Candidatus Finniella inopinata: one gene and its partner. The protein of the gene in region 1 binds, or shares a complex with, the protein of each later gene. Links are inferred from orthologs where the notes say so. Each region holds a gene or a part of one and is shown in the gene's direction. Other genes may lie near its edges. The genes, in order: accC and accD.

Region 1 (9,301 bases):
ACCCAAGTGTGGAGGCAAAGGGATTATAGTGCACCGTTCTTTGGGATGAGGCATTTGGCAGTGTCCGCTTGGATTTTTATGCAACCTTTTAATCCCAACACATGACTTATGGTAATCTGAAGATGAGAAACGCGCACCAGACTTTAGAAGCATATGTTCTAATTCTTCACAACTTCCAATTTTACCTCCCCAGTTTGTGAATAAATGAGAATATATAATTTTTAAAGATTCAAGATTATAATCAACGCAACAGGTTACAGCACACATGGCGCCTTTGTATCCCATGTCACGAATTTTTTGTGCAGCCTTAATACCCCCATAGATGTCGACTCTGCAACTTTCATAGGTATTGGGTATTTCTATATCCATCACGATAAGGTCGTAGGGCACCTGGAGCTCTGACAGACAACAAAATAAAGAGGTTGAGATGGATTTCTTATAAAAATCAACGGCATCTTTTCCATTTTTTACCGAATCAAGTGTTATTTGGTAATCTTCTTGGTCATTTAAAGTTTGGACAAATTTTTCGCCCATTCTCCCCATGCCTAACATATCTTCTACCAATAAAATTCTAAATTCTTTTTTGCTGGGCGAGGAAGTATGTGACACAAGATAATCACTCGCATTAGAAATCGAACAAAATAGATAAAAAAATATAAAAAACATACCATTCACAATAAAAAAATTTCTTATATGTATAAAAACTAGTTTTTTTTGTTCAAAAATCAAGCTGTTATGTATAAGTTAAAAACTGGATCTTAATTCATTCAGGGCGCTTCGCTCGACCTAATGTCTCGGATCCATCTGAACCCATTTTTGTTTTTCCAGTATTGGGTAACCTAGCCTTGCTATTAAGAAATGTCTTCTGGATATAAAATAACCTGGTAACTTAACGTCCCTCTTGTTTATTAAAATATTCATCGCTAATGGTGGAGAGGAAATTCGTATTGGCGCATGGTAGAGCCGTCTTCTTGGTTTTCGGCTAAAACACATTCCGCCGCCTGAAGGGGCAGGACTTATAAGAACGGCATCCCTGGCACTTCTTGGCGAATGAATTGGCGGGTTGGATTTCTTGATTTCGGCACTTAATGTTGTTGGGATGGCAGCTTGGTGGAGTGAAAGAGGATTATGAGGTTCAATTTGCTCAGATGCATCTCTCCCGCTGCTTAATGTATCATGCGAAAACTGATCAGTTTTTTTTAAGACAACATCTTTGCAACCGCTTTCTAACTGCATTGGAGTATTGAGTTCAACAAAAACGGTGCTTATGGCGTATTGCCCCTGAGCTAATCTTTCATCCATAGGAGGCCTAAGATCCCCTGGCCTCGGAGTTAAAGGTCTTCCTGGCTTACAGACCACTTCTTGATTGATAACGACTGGCCTCATAACCCTTGGACTAACGATTGGCGTATCGATTGGGGTTTCGTGTGGGATGGAACTGAGACGCTGCCCTGAAGTGCAAAGCATATGTTTCAATTCTTCACAGCTTCTAATCTTGCCTCCCCAGGTTGTGAATAATTCAGGGCATTCAACTTTTAGATTGAAAAGATCTTGGTCAAAATAACATGTTACAGCACACATGGCGCCTTTGTATCCCAGTTTACGAATTTTTCTTGCAGTTTTAAAACCTCCATAAGGGTTCACTGCAAGACTTTCGTGGGTATTGGGTATTTCTATATCCATCACGATAAGGTCGTAGGGCACCTGGGGTTCTGACAGACAACAAAAGAAAGAGGTTGAGATGGATTTCTTATAAGAATCAACGGCATCTTTTCCGTTTTTTACCCAATCAAGAGTTATTTTATAATCTTCTTGGTCATTTAAAGTTTGGACAAATTTTTTGCCCATTCCCCCCATGCCTAAGATATCTTCGACCAATAAAATTCTAAATTCTTTTTTGCTGGGCGGCGATGTATATGGAACAACATAATCACTCGCATTAGAAACCGAATAAAAAAAATAAAAAAATAAAAAAAACATCTTAAACACAATAAAAAGTATCTTTTAAATAAAAAATAGTTTTTTTTGTTCAAAAATCAAGAACATAGAACAGTTTATTTATATACACCAATAGCCTTTCAATTCAACGGTAGGACTGCTGCATGACCGTTGTCACTAAACGGAGTGAAAGTAGATGGAATCTGCTTAGAACTCTGCGCAACTTTTTCTTGGTTAGAAGTTTCTTCTAATTCTGCTTCAAGCATAAACGCGTTATAGGCTTTCATCCTTTCTTTTAAACTCATTCTTCTTGCCTCTAAAAAGCTTGGTGATTTAATTCTTTGGGTTTTTATATTGTCCGATGAAGTACTTGGCGTTCCCGATTTTATTACAATTCGAATTGGGGAATGTTTGTGGCGAATTCTTGTTTTTTGAGAACGTATAATCCCCCTAGTTTCAGGAATTATGATAATGGCCTGCCTAGCGAATCTTTTCGAAGATTTGAAAATTGAGGGTGATATTGCCCGTGATGTTGATTTTAAGTTTTTTGTCACTTCAAGTTGATAGGCAGTCGGTTGTTTAGGAGAAAGGACCCGTCTTACGATGCATTCTGAACCCTGATCAACGGCAGTTGGCATAACCCCATTTTTTACAGACTTATCAAGCTTTGCGAAAACGTCTTTTATGGGAGGACTTCTTAGAGACAAAGAAGAGTTTGCCAGAACGATACCAGAACTCCTTGATGACCCTCGACGTATACTTCGTTCTTTAACAAGGGGGGAAATATCCTGCGCCCTAGGGGTGGGGGGTCTTTTGGAGACGGAGCCTAATTCTGGCTTGGTGAGCACACTACTGAGTTTCAGTGGGGGGGGACGTTGCCCTGAGTGTTGAATCATGTACTCCAACTCATCAGCACTGCTTATCCTACCTCCCCAACTTGCAAACAAAGAGCCCTGTGTGGCCATTAGGAGGTTTGAATCTGCTCCATCATTGATTACTGCGCATACGTACCCTTTATACCCAAGTTTACAAAACGTTGTTACTGTCGAATTCCCCTGTTCAAAGCTGTTCTGAATATTATGGGAGTCCTTAGATATTTGTAGTCCCATGAAAATAAAACTAAAAGGCACTGCCCCTGCTGAACAACAAAAAAAAGGCTTATAAATACTTTTTTTGTACTTATCAATTCCTTCTTGAGAATCACTGGCCCAATCAAGGATTAAACGATAGTTCTTTTTATTTAATGTTTCGACGTATTCACTGATTGGTTTCGCATCTTGGAAGTTGGATTCAATCAACAGAATTCTGGACTGATCTTGCTTATACGGCACAACTTCGCTTGCTAAAGCAAAACACCGAATAGACAAAAAAAGGAATAAATAGAAAAGAACAAAAAACATTTTCTGATACACTAAAAATATTCTATACAGATTAACTGTAAACCTATTTCACAAACACCACAACCTTATAATGAATTTTTTTCACATGTATAGTTTTCATTCCCTATAAATTTAGAAAAACAAATCTGAAAATTAGAGCCGATCACTTCATAGATTTCGAAGCGAAATCGACATAACACCAAGATTGCTTCTTAGCGCGTGAGTTGCTATACCCAATTCAGATCATTTTGCAGGATTTTTATGGCAGAGATTTTACCCAGAAACAAGTTGAGAAATACAGGCATAGCCAGCTATGGAAGGATTTTGAAACGCCGTTTATGGGTAAAAGACCCAACAGAAAAACCTGGGAAATGGTTTGAAATGGGTATATACCTTAAGCACATTTAAGCATTCGTTATAACAATAGGTAAACAGGATATTTCATGACAGCAACATTCAAGTTTGATGGTGAAGCCGTACGCAAATTGGCGGAAATATTGACGGAAACCGGACTTACTGAAATTGAATATGAGGCTGGAGGAAACAGGATTTACGTCTCACGACAACAGATGACGACAGCCGCTGTGAATCACTCCGTCCCTTCTGCGCATCCCGTGTCTGTTGATGCAGCACCTGCGGCACCCGCTGCGGTTGACCCTTCCCAACATCCTGGGACGGTTCGATCCCCCATGGTTGGCACCGCGTACCTGTCACCAGAGCCCAGCGCCCCACCTTTTGTTAAAGTTGGCGATACCGTCTCTTTAGGCCAAACTCTGCTAATTGTTGAGGCCATGAAGGTCATGAACCCCATCAAAGCCCCTACCTCTGGTAAAATAACACACCTATTTGTAAAAGACGCCAGCCCCGTAGAGTACGACGAGCCCCTTTTAGTGATCGAATAGTCTTCGCAATTCAAAAAAAGAGTTAATACTTTGACGCATAAACTGTTTAAAAAAGTTCTGATCGCCAATCGTGGCGAAATAGCCCTGCGCATCCTGCGCGCTTGCCAAGAATTAAAGATTTCAACGGTGGCGGTTCATTCAACGGCCGATGCAGATACGATGCATGTCCGTTTGGCCGATGAAAGCGTTTGTATTGGCCCCGCACCGTCCCGTCAAAGTTATTTAAATATCCCAGCCATCCTCAGTGCGGCCGAGGTCACAGGTGCTGATGCGATTCACCCCGGTGTGGGATTTTTATCGGAAAACGCGACCTTCGCCACCATGATCGAAGAACACGGTATGACGTTTATTGGCCCATTTCCCGAACATATCAGCAGCATGGGCGATAAAATTACAGCCAAGAAAACCATGATCGATCTGGGTATTCCTGTGGTTCCGGGATCGGACGGATCTGTCGATACCGAAGAACAGGCCATAGAGATGGCAACAAAAATCGGTTTCCCGGTCTTGATCAAAGCCACATCTGGTGGTGGTGGCAAGGGCATGAAAGTTGCTAAAACGGCCGACGAAGTTGTCAACGCCTTTCAATTGGCTAGAAGCGAAGCCAAGGCCAACTTTGGCGATGACCAGGTTTACATGGAACGGTATTTGCAAAAACCCCGCCATATTGAAGTTCAGATTTTGGCTGACTCCTATGGAAATGTGGTGCATCTGGGCGAACGGGATTGTTCCTTGCAACGGCGCCACCAAAAGGTATGGGAAGAAGCCCCTTCCCCAGGCCTTACAACCGCCCAAAGAACCCACTTAGGTGAAATTGTAACCAAGGCCGTTGGCAAGATGGGCTATCGCGGCGCTGGGACCCTTGAATTTTTATTTGAAAATGGTGAATTTTTCTTTATGGAAATGAACACCCGCATTCAAGTTGAGCACCCCATTACTGAAATGGTAACGGGTATTGATTTGGTGAAAGAACAGATCAGAGTCGCCGCTGGCTTCCCTTTGTCTTTTACCCAAAAGGACATAACTTTTAACGGCTGGGCGATTGAATGCCGCGTCAATGCCGAGGACGCTCAGAGCTTTATCCCCTCACCAGGAAAGGTGAACAGCTACCATGCGCCCGGTGGATTTGGCATTCGCGTTGACAGCCACCTGTATCAGGGATACACAGTGCCTCCACATTACGACAGCATGGTCGCCAAGTTAATTGCCCATGGCAAGACGCGCGAGGAATGCCTGAGCCGTCTGGAACGCGCATTAGGCGAGTATGTGATTGATGGCATCAAGACCACGTTGCCCTTGCACCTTAAATTGGTGGGTTCTTCTGATATTAAGGATGGTCAGTACGATATTCATTGGCTAGAGAAGAATCTTGAGACAACGCTAAAATAAGCTCACGAGAAGACCTCAAAATTTACTATTTGTTAATCTTTTAACCCTACTTACTTCCCAAACGCCTTTGTTTGGGGAATTTGTATGGTTTTGCGCCTTTTCGTTGAGTTATTGATCTTATTTGCCATAGCATTTTCCCTTAAAGCGGCAGATTCCAATCCAAAGGATTCACCTTTCAGTTATTTTAAAGATAAGCCCTGGGTCGATTTAAGGCCCAGCCAGGAATATTTTGGTGTTGCTCCCTTTGAAACGGCGCCTGCAGCCCCTGATATTAATTCGCTGCGCATAACCATTGATGCTTACCATTCAGTTAAAAAGATAGACAAAAAATTATTACCGGTCCGTTTAAATCATCTAAAAACAATCCAAGAAAATGTCGAAAAACTTTTAGAAACGCATCCCAAAAGTAGGGAGGGCCTTATCCAGGAAAATTCCCCCTGGCGATGGAACGAACTGAAAAAGCACGTCGATAACCGCCATTTGTATTTAAGCCAACTTTATAAATTGGAATCAAAAACCCCGTCAGAAATCTTTAAAAGTCGTCTACTGCCCTCTTTTTGGGGCAATAATAATGTGGCCCGTGGTCTAATTGCCGCTGCCATCGGTTGCGAAGATATAGATCCCTGTCATCGACAAATTGGCCCCTTATACTACCAATGGTACCGGGGGCTAACACCAACGGACCCCAGTTATTTCATGTGGCTGGAGGGGCAAGAAACACAAACAATGAAGCTTCGGAATTTACATGACTTAGAGACCATTCATTCAAGCACACAAACGATATATCAGGAGGGTGGATTGGTATTAAATTCGAAAAACAACCCTCTTGAGGGCAATTACTTATATGTTCTGGATCTTACTAAAAATTTTCATGTGTACCCAACAGACCTGGCAGTAGCCCGAAAAACAACTCAAGAACAAAAAACCAACAACGAACTTGATTTTTGGCGAACCATATCGCTGTCAAAGCACAATCAATTTTTGAATGGTGAAGCTGTCATCTGTGCAGGTGAATGCACACTTGCAAAAGGAAAAATTCTTGAAATTGACAACAACAGCGGTCATTACCGTCCGTCGCCTTACAATTTAAAACAATCTGTCGAGATACTGCACCAGCATCATGTGATAAGCCCTGCTGGTAAAGTCACCATCAAAAATGGTTTGGAAATTATTAAAATGAATGTCAGTGATTTTTTAAACTTTAAGCCAATCATACGAACGGCTTATACGTCTGAAGCGCTTAACCAAATGTCAGCTGACACTTTAAAAAAGAACCTGGAAATAACCCGAAGACACCAAGCTGCTCGTATTCTACAAAAAGCTTGGAAACAAAAAACCCGTTGCTCATAAAAACAACGGGTTCCACAAAAAGTATGATACTTAACGGTTAGTTAATAACGGTTATAGCAACACGGTTCTGTGCATGAGCTTCTTCTGTATCGCCCATAACTTCTAACTTCTCTTTACCATAAGACATTGTCTTCAGACGGTTTGTATCAACACCTAAACCAACCAAGGCTTTTTTAGCGGCATCCGCACGACGCGCACCCAATGCCATGTTGTATTGTGATGTTCCACGTGCGTCGGTCTTACCCTCTACAGTGGCTGATGTTGTGCCATAAGTCTTCAACCAAGCTGCTTGAGCTTCTAGAACTTTTTTCGCATCAGCAGATACAGCTGACTTGTCATAAGCGAAGAAAACCCGGTCTTTGATGTTGTTTTTGAAATCACCGGCTGTGCCTGGCGCAGCTGCTGTTCCAACGTTTACATTTTGTGAATCAGTTGCAGTTTCGCAAGCTGTCAAAAGCAATGCGGCTGCTAATACGGGGAATAATATCTTTTTCATTTAAAAATCCTATTAATTAAAACAAATTTGCTGTTAACAGCATAACCATATTAACGGTAACAAACAAAGGGAATTTAGGAAAGAACGTAAAAAAGGTTTTGGCAAAAGGATTATTTGAAGCTGTAGGGAAAAAGCCACACATTACTTTTGATCATAACTGTTGGCGATTAAACACGTGCTGTTGCTTTATCTTACTTTGTAACAGCAAAATACCGTACAACAAAGCTTCCGCTGTGGGTGGACACCCTGGCACATAAATATCAACGGGCACAATCTGGTCACACCCTCTGACAACAGAATATGAATAATGGTAGTACCCCCCTCCATTGGCACAACTGCCCATGGAAATCACCCAACGAGGCTCTGGCATTTGATCATAAACTTTCCTAAGCGCCGGGGCCATTTTATTGGTCAAGGTTCCAGCCACAATCATCACATCAGACTGGCGGGGACTGGGGCGGAATACCACCCCAAAACGGTCTAAATCATATCGGCTGGCGGCAGTATGCATCATCTCGACGGCACAACAGGCCAAACCAAATGTCATAGGCCATAAAGAACCACTTTGTGCCCACGCAGCCAACTTATCCATTTGGGTCAGCAAAAAACCCTTTTCGTCAATTTCTTGCCTAATTGTTTGAAAAAGTGCGCCTTCATTTTGAAGCTCGGCTGACAGATAAGGTTTTAGATCTTCTAAAGACGATTTCAATCCCATTCTAACGCTCCCTTACAATATTCATATACAAAACCCAACGTCAGGACGCCAAGGAATAAGACCATCGACCAAAATCCAAACAGTCCCAACTTTCTAAGACAAATGGCCCACGGGAATAAAAAAGCAATTTCCAGGTCAAATATGATAAATAGAATCGCTACCAGATAAAACTGCACATTAAAACGCCCCCGGGCATTTTGGCTGGGCTGGTCAAAGGTTTCGAAACCGCATTCATACGAAGAAGACTTTTGAGCATAGGCGTTTCTTTTGCTGCGCCAGGTGGAAACAGCCATCATCACCAGGGATAGAGCGAACCCCAGCCCTAAAAACAGCAAAATCGGAAGATAATCGGCGAAATCAATCATATACCCAATTTCTGGCTTTTAAAGTAGGTTGTCAAGAGCAGAATCATCTCATCATAGAGGGTGACTTTATCAGACACGCCATTATAATTTAGATTATAATTTTATTAAAATAAAAAGAATATACCCCAGGAGGTGCGACATACCCATCCATGGCGATTGCACTGACATCTCCTCAGCCTAGTTTTTAAAATTACGGTTTCTGCTATTTCCCAAACTTTTGTAGATTGATTTGATTTTGTAGGTTTTGAGAGATCTACTTCCTGTTTTTTTTATTTTTAGACACTATCCTCCCCTTTAAAAGACTTACCGTTTATATCAGTCAATCCGCTCAAACGCGCTTTAAATTGTGGTCAGCGGTTAGAATTTTCAATAAGTATTTGTTGTCCCAGCCTGCTACCTTCCGTCGACAGCTCACCCCTCGTTTATTCGTTTTTTCTTGCTTGAGTAGATTCAAAGCAATACGTCTCATGACAGCCAAATTCTTGGCCGCGTGGCCAACATGCACCTGGTTATGGTCTTCCCTAAAACCTACATCCAAAGACCAGTGCAGGTTAATTTCTATGTTCCAGTGTTTTCTGACAGCAACCATAAACTGATCAATATTTTCATAGGCTAAACTTGTTAGAAAGTAGCGGGTACTACGCTCAACCTGATTATTAGTTGTGCGTGTTGTTTCAAGCATGCCAACACCCTTTAACCCAGGCCAACGAAGTTGAAATACTGCCGGATCGCGTGCTGATACTAATGTATAGCGACGTGTTTCTATG
Region 2 (9,158 bases), on another replicon or contig:
GAAGGCCTGTGCGATAGGGGGTCGCGCCAAAAGAAATTAAAGCCAAGGCGATGGGGACCGCTTTTTCCTTGCTGGTTTCAACCTGTAAATGTTTAGACAATAAATCAAAAAGCTGAATATGCTGGCTAATAGCAACCTCTTTAACATACATAGGTGCCGTTTTTTCCAGGCTGCTTTTAATAAAATTTTGAATATCAAAAGCACTTGAAAAACTAGTTGTATTGAGAAAAACAAAAAGGCTTAAAAAGAGGATCCTTAAATTCATTGACATATGATTCCTTAATATTTTGGTTAATACCCGTCGCGTTTTGAAGATTTCCTTCAAAGCTGTTGGGCATATCCATGGTAGGAGGACAATCGTTAATAAATAGTTAATCCGCTCGATGCTTATTTGGTGTTGGGGAACCTATGTTCTTTTTTGTGATGAATGGCCCTGGAAAGGGCAGAGAGGTCATGGGCCGTTGACTCATTTTTCAAAGTAACTACCGGACCTGTTTAGGATATCAATTGGCCTGGGATCTTTATCGCCACTGATAAAGTTTGTCAGGATCAACGCTTTGTCAGCTGTTTCATAAAGGAGAGCCGTTGCTGATGCACTTGCCTGCACACCTAAAAGCTTGAGGGGAGACCCGCGCGTAAATAAGCACAATGATTCAAACTTGCGCATGCAACGGGCTCTTTTAAATCAGCCGTTTCGCTTAAGGATTTTGTTAACAGTGCAAGATCGACTTTTTCCAAATTAGTGGCAAACGCGCTTATGTTCGGAAAAATAAAACAATTAAATAGTATCAAACCACGCTTTATGACGCCGCTCATCTTCAAGGCCTCTTTTAAGTATCTCAATCCCGTCTTGCCACATATCAGGATAATTTTGCATGCGTTCATAAGCCTTATTCGTGTCTTCCTCATTGCTGCGCATAGCGCTTAAAATGGTATTGTCGCCCACTAAGTTTGCTAAAACTACTTTTCCTTTCGTGAGCCATTGTTTTGCGAGGCTTGGTCCCGTAGGGGCATCTTCACTATGTTTTTTCAAGAGGATACTTAATTCAGTGATATGGCGTTGATGGTCTGCTTTGAAGCTTTCAAGTTTTTCAATGTAAGTTGTATTGTCCAGGCGATTAATGGCGGCTTGGTACGCTTCCACCGCATCGTAATCCAACTCAATTAATTCTTTTAAAGCTTTGACAAAGTCACTTTGTGTTCCAACGAATGTTGCCATGATTAAACCTCCCTTTAAAGTGTTCAATTCTATTTAGCCTACTAAAGGGCCAAAGTATTGTTGAAAAATTATTAAAATTCTCCTTAACAAGGATTGCTTTTTTTATTCCTAATTCTGTTTGTATTGTTGGTTTAAAATTTCCCAGACCGTATCGACGGTCAGGTCGTTCATGTAACAATCTTGCGATTGGTGAGAGAAATTTGGCATTGCTTTTAATTGATCATAGGTTTTGAGAATGCGAATCACCGTATTTACTTTTACGCCAGTTTCGGCAAAATGCCCGTCGTACGGCCCATAATTTTCCTCGCGCGAGGGGCCAAACAACCCAATCGTTGGTGTCCCGACAGCGGCAGCCATATGCATCAAGCCAGAATCATTGCCCAAAAACAGTTGGCATTGCTGTAAACAGGCACCAATTTGCCCCAGGTCATAATGGCGATCCATTAAATTGATCAGTTTTGCTGGCGGCACATTTTCAACCAACGTTTGAACCATCGGACGTTCATGAGGGGCTGCGATCAGAACAATTTTGGCGTTGGGGTGGGTTTCGCAAAACTTACCTGCAATGGTTGTAAATCGTTCAATCGCCCATTGTTTCCCAACCCAGTTGGCCGCTGGCGCCATAGCCAGGTAAAAGGTTCCTTCGGGCAACAGGTTTTTGGCAACCTCCAAACGGTTATGTTTAAACCAAATAGTGGGTGACGTCACAGGAATCCCCACCATGGATGCTATCTGTTCAACCTTGTGCCTTTGGTCATTGGGCTTTTGGCGCCAAACAGATCGCCGACCACATCGAAGCGCATAGCTAATGACGGATCCGCGCAGATCGATCACCCAATCCCAATGCTGGCCTTTGACTTGTTTCCATAAATTAAACCAGTGCCGGCTGTGCTTTTGTTTGGCAAAAATGATCAGGTTATCCAACAAAGGGTAATCGGTAAATAATGGGGCCGGTAAAGGATCCGAGGCGATGGTTACCTGGGCGCTTGGGGTGGCGTTTTGAATATGGTTTAAAACCCCTGTTGTTAAAACAGCATCCCCGATACGGCTGCAGGTGATAAATAAGATTTTTTTCATATTGCGTCTCCCATTTCGTCTTGCGTGGGTTACAAGGCGACTTTAAGATTCACCATAGATAAGTCTTGCCTTCACAGCCACAAAATTAGGCACATTACTGTCTAAAATTAAGTCGATCATCGCAACTTTTTTGAAAACTTTTACAACCATTTTCAGGGAAAATGGGGCGTAATCAATGACCTGTTTGGCAAAAAATCGCCGGATGCGCTCAAGCTTGGGTTTCAACGTCCCCTCGGTTTTTAAAGGCTTTGTAAGAACATGATGCCCTACATTGCGTTGGTCAATAAGAACCTAAATTATGAAATTGTAAGTTTCACTGCTGTTTTTATGCCAGTTGAAGGTTTGTGTTAGGGTGCTGATGAAGGATTTAAAATTCATTTCTCTTGCAATTTTTAGAATTATTTCTCGAAAAATAAACCTAAATCCTTCACTTGAACAGCCCTACCTCATTTGGTGCGGGGCAGTGTGAAAAATGACATATCAAAAGAAAGAACTTAAAAATGTCAAAATTCAAACCTTATATAAAATTAATCTTAGGATCCTCCTGACGTTTTATGCAGGAACAGCCCAAGCATCTTCAGCTGCATCTTCATCTCCAGGCGTGCTGAATGTTAGTGAGGAAGCTATATATAAAAAGTTTTTAACGGGGAAATTGATTTATCGCCCGACGCCGGGGAATGATGATGGGATGAAAGTGTTTTCGATAGCTGATTTATCGTATCCATTAGGAGGGACATTTGATTTGTCTAAGTTCGGAGACACATGGCAACATTTGAATATAGCGACAGGGTATCGCACAGGTAAGAGCGAGAAGAACCGCAGCAAGGTCGAGATGTGGATAGCACCTAGGTTTTTGATTGACCAGACGCGATGTTCATCAACGGATCCTTTTATAGGAATTATGGGGAACTGGTCCACGGATATTGGTCTTTTTTGGACTTGGGGTGGCTGGCCTGTTCATTATGATACTATGGATTCTTTGACTAATAAAACTTTTGACCAATTGGGACATAAGAACTTATTTGAACATTGGCTAGATGCGGCCGGGTACAAAAGTGAGGCGGAGCTGGAAGGTTGTCTGTGCTGGATCAGCTGGAAGGCTGCGGCCGCTCTTAAATGTTTCACTTTTAAATTTGAATAAGGCCAAAAATCGACAGTTTAACCGAGCAGGGGACGCTGCTGGTTGGCCGGTATCCAACATGAGGAAATTCCCCCCGGGTAGGAGCTTTTGAACAGACTCTTAAAACATCTTAACCGTCGGCAATCCAGTCTCAGCCAGCGGGCTCATTTGCCGACGTACAACCGCAGTTTCGCAAGTGTATCAGGTTTTTTTGAAGCTAAATTCAGAAGATTGGTGAGAGTTTCTTGAAAATAGGCATTATATAATAGCAATACTGATAAGTAGAATTACGGACAACTTTCACATCATCAATCCTACAAAATGCTTTTAATTGGGTGCAATATGAATTTAAATTCTTTCTTTAAAAAACCAGCCCTACTAACAGACAGCCACAACCATAACAGAAAGGTTGGCTGGTTAGATTTATTCCTTGATTTATATTTTGTAGTGGTTATTTCTAAACTTGCCCACCATATTATGGAACACCCTAATTTGAAGGGTCTAGCTGAATTTATTCTCTTGTTCGTTTGTCCTGTATGGATATGGATGCTAGACACTTTTTACAAAGAACGGTTTGAAACGGATAACAATTACACCCGTTTTAATAATTTTTTGCTTATGTTTATAATTTCAGGCTTTGCTATTTTCTCGCACCATGCATTCGGAAAATATGCCAATTGTTACATTATAACCTATATTGCAGCCCATTTATTATTGGATATTCGGTGGTTGCAAACTTACAGGCATGTCGATGTTTTCTCGCCTATTGCCAAGAAGTATTTGGCAGGCTCGTTTTTCAGTTTATCTTTTCTTATGGCAGCTATTTATATAGAAGGAAGCACAAAATATATATTTTGGACAATTGCCCTTGTTTTTGATCATTTGATCCCTTTATTTACAGTTAAAGAACATAAAAAGCTTCCTGCATACAGCAAGCATCGTTTACCTGAAAGATTTGGTCTTTTTTTAATGATTATTTTGGGCGAGTTAGTAGCCACTGTGGTTAATGAATTATCGCAAACCCATGAATTAAGACGTTCTCAATTTGCTAACGGTTTTTTAGTTTTATTAATAGGTTTTGCTTTTTGGTGGCTTTATTTTGATTTGATTGCTGGGAAAGGCCCTAAGAAGAAAGTATATGTCACCTTTATATGGAGCTATCTTCACATACCTCTATTCATAGCCTTAACGGCTGGCGCTGTTTTTCTAAGTTACTTTGTGGCTTTTGAGCCCGCTATTCCTGCGAAAGAATTTATCGTACTTTCAGCATTGACTTTAGGATGTAGCCTGTTATTGAAAGGGATGATTGCTTATTCGACTGATCAAGATCTTAAATACAGCAAAGCATTTCATCAAATTGTCCTTGGCGCAACTGTTATAGGTTTAGGAATTATCTTTAAAAACTATAGACAAGAAATTTTTCTTTTAAGCGCTAATATATGTTTATACGTGTTCATACTGACCCATATAAAAGAGGCTTGGTCGGGCTCCCCTGTAGAAGATTAGAATGATCCCAAAGTATGAAAATTAGGTTTTTAGAGAGGCCTTATATATCATACCCCATTCAGATCATTTCCCGGGTTTTTCTGTTTGATCATTAGCCCATAAACTTCGGTTCAAAATCCTTACATAGCTGGCTATGCGTGGATTTTTCAACTTGTTTCTGGGTGAAATCTCTGCCATAAAATTCCCGCAAAATGATCTGAATGGGGTATAGTACAGTCCCTACAGTAATTAAATCAGGATCTAACGATGAATTGGCTCACCAACTTTGTTCGCCCTAAAATCCAGGCTTTTATTGGCCTTAAGAATGATATACCCGATAATTTGTGGACAAAATGCCCCAAATGCGAACATATGTTGTTCCAAAAAGATTTGGAAAAGAACCTTTTGGTTTGCCATCATTGCCAACACCATTTGCGGTTGACATTGGCGCAACGCCTGGAATTTCTTTTTGACGATGGTAAATATACAGAAACCCAAGTGCCGGGCGTAAAACATGATCCGCTGAAATTTCGCGACACCAAGAAATACAGCGATCGTTTAAAAGAATATCGTCACAAAACCCAACGGGATGATTCTGTTTCGGTGGCCTATGGACTGATAGGTGGCCAGCCTGCTGTGGTGGCCTGTTTTAATTTCTCGTTTATGGGTGGGTCCATGGGAATGGCGGCAGGGCAGGCCCTTGTTACAGCGTCTGACTTAGCCATCAAAACGGGCGTTCCCTTGATTGCCGTGACAGCATCGGGCGGTGCCAGAATGCAAGAAGGTATCTTATCGCTAATGCAAATGCCACGGACGGTTATCGCCGTTGAAAGGGTGAAAGAGGCGGGCTTGCCCTATATTACCCTTCTAACAGATCCTACTACTGGTGGCGTCAGTGCCTCGTTTGCCATGTTGGGGGATGTTGCCTTGGCTGAACCGGGCGCTATTATTGGGTTTGCAGGAGCCAGGGTGATTGAAGAGACCATCAGGCAGAAATTACCCGATGGTTTTCAAAAGGCCGAATACCTTTTGGCTCACGGTATGGTTGACCAAGTGGTTCATCGTCATGAATTGAAAAAAACCCTCAGTCAGCTTTTAAAAATGTTGTCGGTGGCCAATGAAATGCCGTTGAAAAGGTTTGCCACTTCGTGATTGTTGGAATTGGCACTGATTTGATCGATTGCCGCCGCCTGGAAAAAGCCATAGGGCGCCATGGGCAACGGTTTTTGGACAGAGTGTTCACCCCCCAGGAACAAAGGCGTTGCTTAAATCGTCATCACGTATACCAAAGCTTTGGAAAGATCTATGCGGCGAAAGAGGCCGCTTTGAAAGCTATCGGCAATACAAAAGGAATTGATTGGCAACACATTGAAATTGACCATTTTCCAACAGGTAAGCCCCGTGTTGTTTTAACTCACCAAGCGTTAGCCAATTATAGTGCTTTGATACCTGTTGATATGTGTGGCAAACTCGATCTATCCTTAACGGATGAGCCCCCATACGCCCAGGCGTTTGTGGTCATATCGGCAACCTTTTTAAGTTAGAGCGTTTTATATGGAAACTAGTAAAGAGAATAAACTTCTAGGAATGGACAAAGCTAATCTTAAGAAAGAAGTACGCGGTCTGTCTTGGGCTTTTCTGATTGCCATGATAATCCGAACTTTTATCTATCAGCCATTCAATATTCCGTCCGGATCGATGATACCCACCTTGTTGATCGGTGATTATTTGTTTGTGAACAAGTTTTGCTATGGGTATTCGCGTCATTCTCTGCCGTTTGGGGTGAAGTTGTTTTCGGGGCGCCTTATGCATAACGAACCGTTGCGCGGTGATGTGGTTGTGTTCTTTAACCCCAAGCACGATAACCTAGACTATATCAAACGTCTGGTTGGTTTGCCGGGTGACCGTATTCAGGCGATCAAAGGGGTTTTGCATATTAACGGTTCGGCTGTAAAACTAGAACAGATAGAGGATTACCATACCGTCAATGATAAAGGGCAACTTGAGGTTATCCCACAATACATCGAAACGCTGCCTAATGGTGTTAAGCACCCTATTCTAAAAAAGTTTCCTTTTGGACAAGGGCGCCTTGATAATACAGAAGAGTTTACCGTGCCAGAAGGGCACTATTTCATGATGGGTGATAACCGTGATAATTCACAAGACAGCCGTGTTCCAAATGCTGTAGGGTACGTCCCAGCTGAAAACATTATCGGCCGTGCCGAGGTGTTGTTTTTCTCAACCGAGGCTAAATGGTACGCACCTTTAGATTGGCCTTTTGGGTTGCGTTATAATCGTCTTGCTCAACTTATTCGATAATGGAAAGACTTCAAGATCTAGAAAAAAAAATAGGGCACGTTTTCAGAAATAAAAACTTGCTGGAGGCTGCCCTTACCCATTCTAGCATTCGCCCGGGTGGTAAAGATTTTGAACGACTGGAATTTCTGGGGGACCGTGTTTTAGAACTGGTCGTTGCCGAACAACTTTACCTCTATTTTACAAAAGAAAAAGAAGGTGACTTGGCCAAACGCCTTGCTGGTCTTGTTTGTCGAGAGGCTTGTGAAAAAGTTGGCCAGGAATTAGAGCTGTCAAATTTTATTATGCTGAATGGTGCTGAGTTGGGGCCTAGGTCCGCGATCTTAAGTGATGCGGTTGAGGCTTTGTTAGGGGCCATGTATCTGGATGGTGGTCTTACGCCCTGCAATCACTTCATCAAGCTTTATTGGACAGATTTACGCAACAAAACTCTCAGTCCGCCAAAGGACCCCAAAACAACCCTTCAGGAATGGGCGCAAACTCATGAAAAGGCCGTTCCTACTTACGAACTTATTGAGACGACGGGCCCTGATCATGCGCCAACTTTTCTCGTCCAAGTGCACGTTTTAAATCATGCCCCTGTTAAGGGAAACGGCACGTCTAAACGTCAGGCTGAACAAAATGCAGCATTGAATTTTATGGAAAATATACCCGTTCGACATGGAAAGAGTCTTTGATGAACTTTCGAAATCAAAGTCGAGTAGAAAAAGCTTAAGTTTTTCTCATAGGTCATTTATGGGAAATTGACTTATTGGTTGTGCGTAGACCTTTAGATAGAAGAGACAGAATTTGGGATTTTTTACAGGTTTGAATCGTCAACAAAAAGAAGCGGTTGGTCTTTTGCAGATTGGCACCTTCTTAGAGTATTTCGATCTTATGCTGTATGTGCATATGGCTGTTCTCCTCAATGAGCTCTTCTTTCCCGAAACCGATCCTCATACTGCTTCTTTAATTGCGGCCCTTGCCTTTTGTTCAACTTATGTTCTTCGGCCATTTGGTGCCTTACTGTTTGGCTGGATTGGTGACAATATTGGCCGTAAAACCACCGTTATTTTGACAACTATGATGATGTCAGTAAGTTGCCTTATTATGGCCAATTTACCCACGTATGCCCAGATTGGTATCACGGCCGCTTGGTTGGTTACAGCTTGTCGTATTATTCAAGGTCTATCATCCATGGGGGAAATTATTGGGGCTCAGATTTATGTATCTGAAGTGACAGTCCCACCCGGCCGTTATGTAGGCGTCGCTGCGCTTGGTCTTGCTTCTTCAATCGGGGGGATGGCCGCGCTTGGTCTTGCTTCATTGGTTACCCATTTTTCCATGAGTTGGCGTATAGGTTTTTGGGCAGGGGCTGGCATAGCTGTCATTGGGTCCTTAGCGCGTACCAGACTAAGAGAAACGCCCGAGTTTGTGGACATGAAACGAAAGAAACGATTGAATGTTGAAAGAAGTCACAAAAACGACTCGCAAAAAACGGTCATTATAGACAAATTCAATTTGGCAATAAGTAACACACAAATTCCTAAACAAAGATGTTTTGCATCCTTTTGTATCGAATGTGGTCAGCCTTTTATGTTCTATTTGACCTATATATACTTTAATCCGATTCTTAAATCTTTTGGATATTCATCTTCTGACATTATTTTTCATAATTTTTTTCTGTCAGTATTTACTGTTTTTTGTGGAGTATTAATGGTTTTTCTGTGTTTAAAGGTTTATCCATTAAAGATATTAAAGTTTAGAATGTATTGTTTTATACCTTTTGTGGTTGTTCTGCCTTTTTTAATTTTAAGAAGTATTGCGCCGTGGCAGATATTGTGTTTACAGATGATCATCATCATGTTTCCTGTAAAGCCATTTCCAGCTGATGCCATTTTCATGAAATCGTTTCCTGTACAGAAAAGATTCACCATTAATATCTTTATTAATGCTCTTTCA

The links.
Region 2: the proteins of accC (region 1) and accD are in contact, whole or in part, in a solved structure (PDB 8UXZ), measured with the Escherichia coli proteins. The link is inferred for Candidatus Finniella inopinata from one-to-one orthologs.

The regions. Positions count from the first base shown.
Region 1 is NZ_SCFB01000007.1:150,869-160,169, forward strand. What follows is about bases 3,444-6,434. They hold accC (acetyl-CoA carboxylase biotin carboxylase subunit), read left to right. Parts: upstream 3,444-4,261; coding sequence 4,262-5,608; downstream 5,609-6,434. Other genes in these bases: accB (acetyl-CoA carboxylase biotin carboxyl carrier protein), read left to right, coding at 3,761-4,219; EQU50_RS06570 (hypothetical protein), read left to right, coding at 5,693-6,434. Outside these bases: EQU50_RS06545 (response regulator), read right to left, coding at 1-609; EQU50_RS06550 (response regulator), read right to left, coding at 787-1,980; EQU50_RS06555 (hypothetical protein), read right to left, coding at 2,079-2,576; more of EQU50_RS06570, read left to right, coding at 6,435-6,958; EQU50_RS06575 (OmpA family protein), read right to left, coding at 6,996-7,454; EQU50_RS06580 (NuoB/complex I 20 kDa subunit family protein), read right to left, coding at 7,606-8,169; EQU50_RS06585 (NADH-quinone oxidoreductase subunit A), read right to left, coding at 8,160-8,534; EQU50_RS06590 (ISAs1 family transposase), read right to left, coding at 8,863-9,301. UniProt on the Escherichia coli protein: This protein is a component of the acetyl coenzyme A carboxylase complex; first, biotin carboxylase catalyzes the carboxylation of the carrier protein and then the transcarboxylase transfers the carboxyl group to form malonyl-CoA.
Region 2 is NZ_SCFB01000020.1:620-9,777, forward strand. What follows is about bases 4,263-7,110. They hold accD (acetyl-CoA carboxylase, carboxyltransferase subunit beta), read left to right. Parts: upstream 4,263-5,168; coding sequence 5,169-6,053; downstream 6,054-7,110. Other genes in these bases: EQU50_RS07685 (low temperature requirement protein A), read left to right, coding at 4,263-4,922; acpS (holo-ACP synthase), read left to right, coding at 6,050-6,445; lepB (signal peptidase I), read left to right, coding at 6,456-7,110. Outside these bases: EQU50_RS07655 (hypothetical protein), read right to left, coding at 1-265; EQU50_RS07660 (hypothetical protein), read right to left, coding at 467-667; EQU50_RS07665 (DUF2383 domain-containing protein), read right to left, coding at 779-1,219; EQU50_RS07670 (glycosyltransferase family 9 protein), read right to left, coding at 1,328-2,296; EQU50_RS07675 (hypothetical protein), read right to left, coding at 2,339-2,521; EQU50_RS07680 (hypothetical protein), read left to right, coding at 2,769-3,437; more of EQU50_RS07685, read left to right, coding at 3,759-4,262; more of lepB, read left to right, coding at 7,111-7,220; rnc (ribonuclease III), read left to right, coding at 7,220-7,894; EQU50_RS07710 (MFS transporter), read left to right, coding at 8,007-9,158.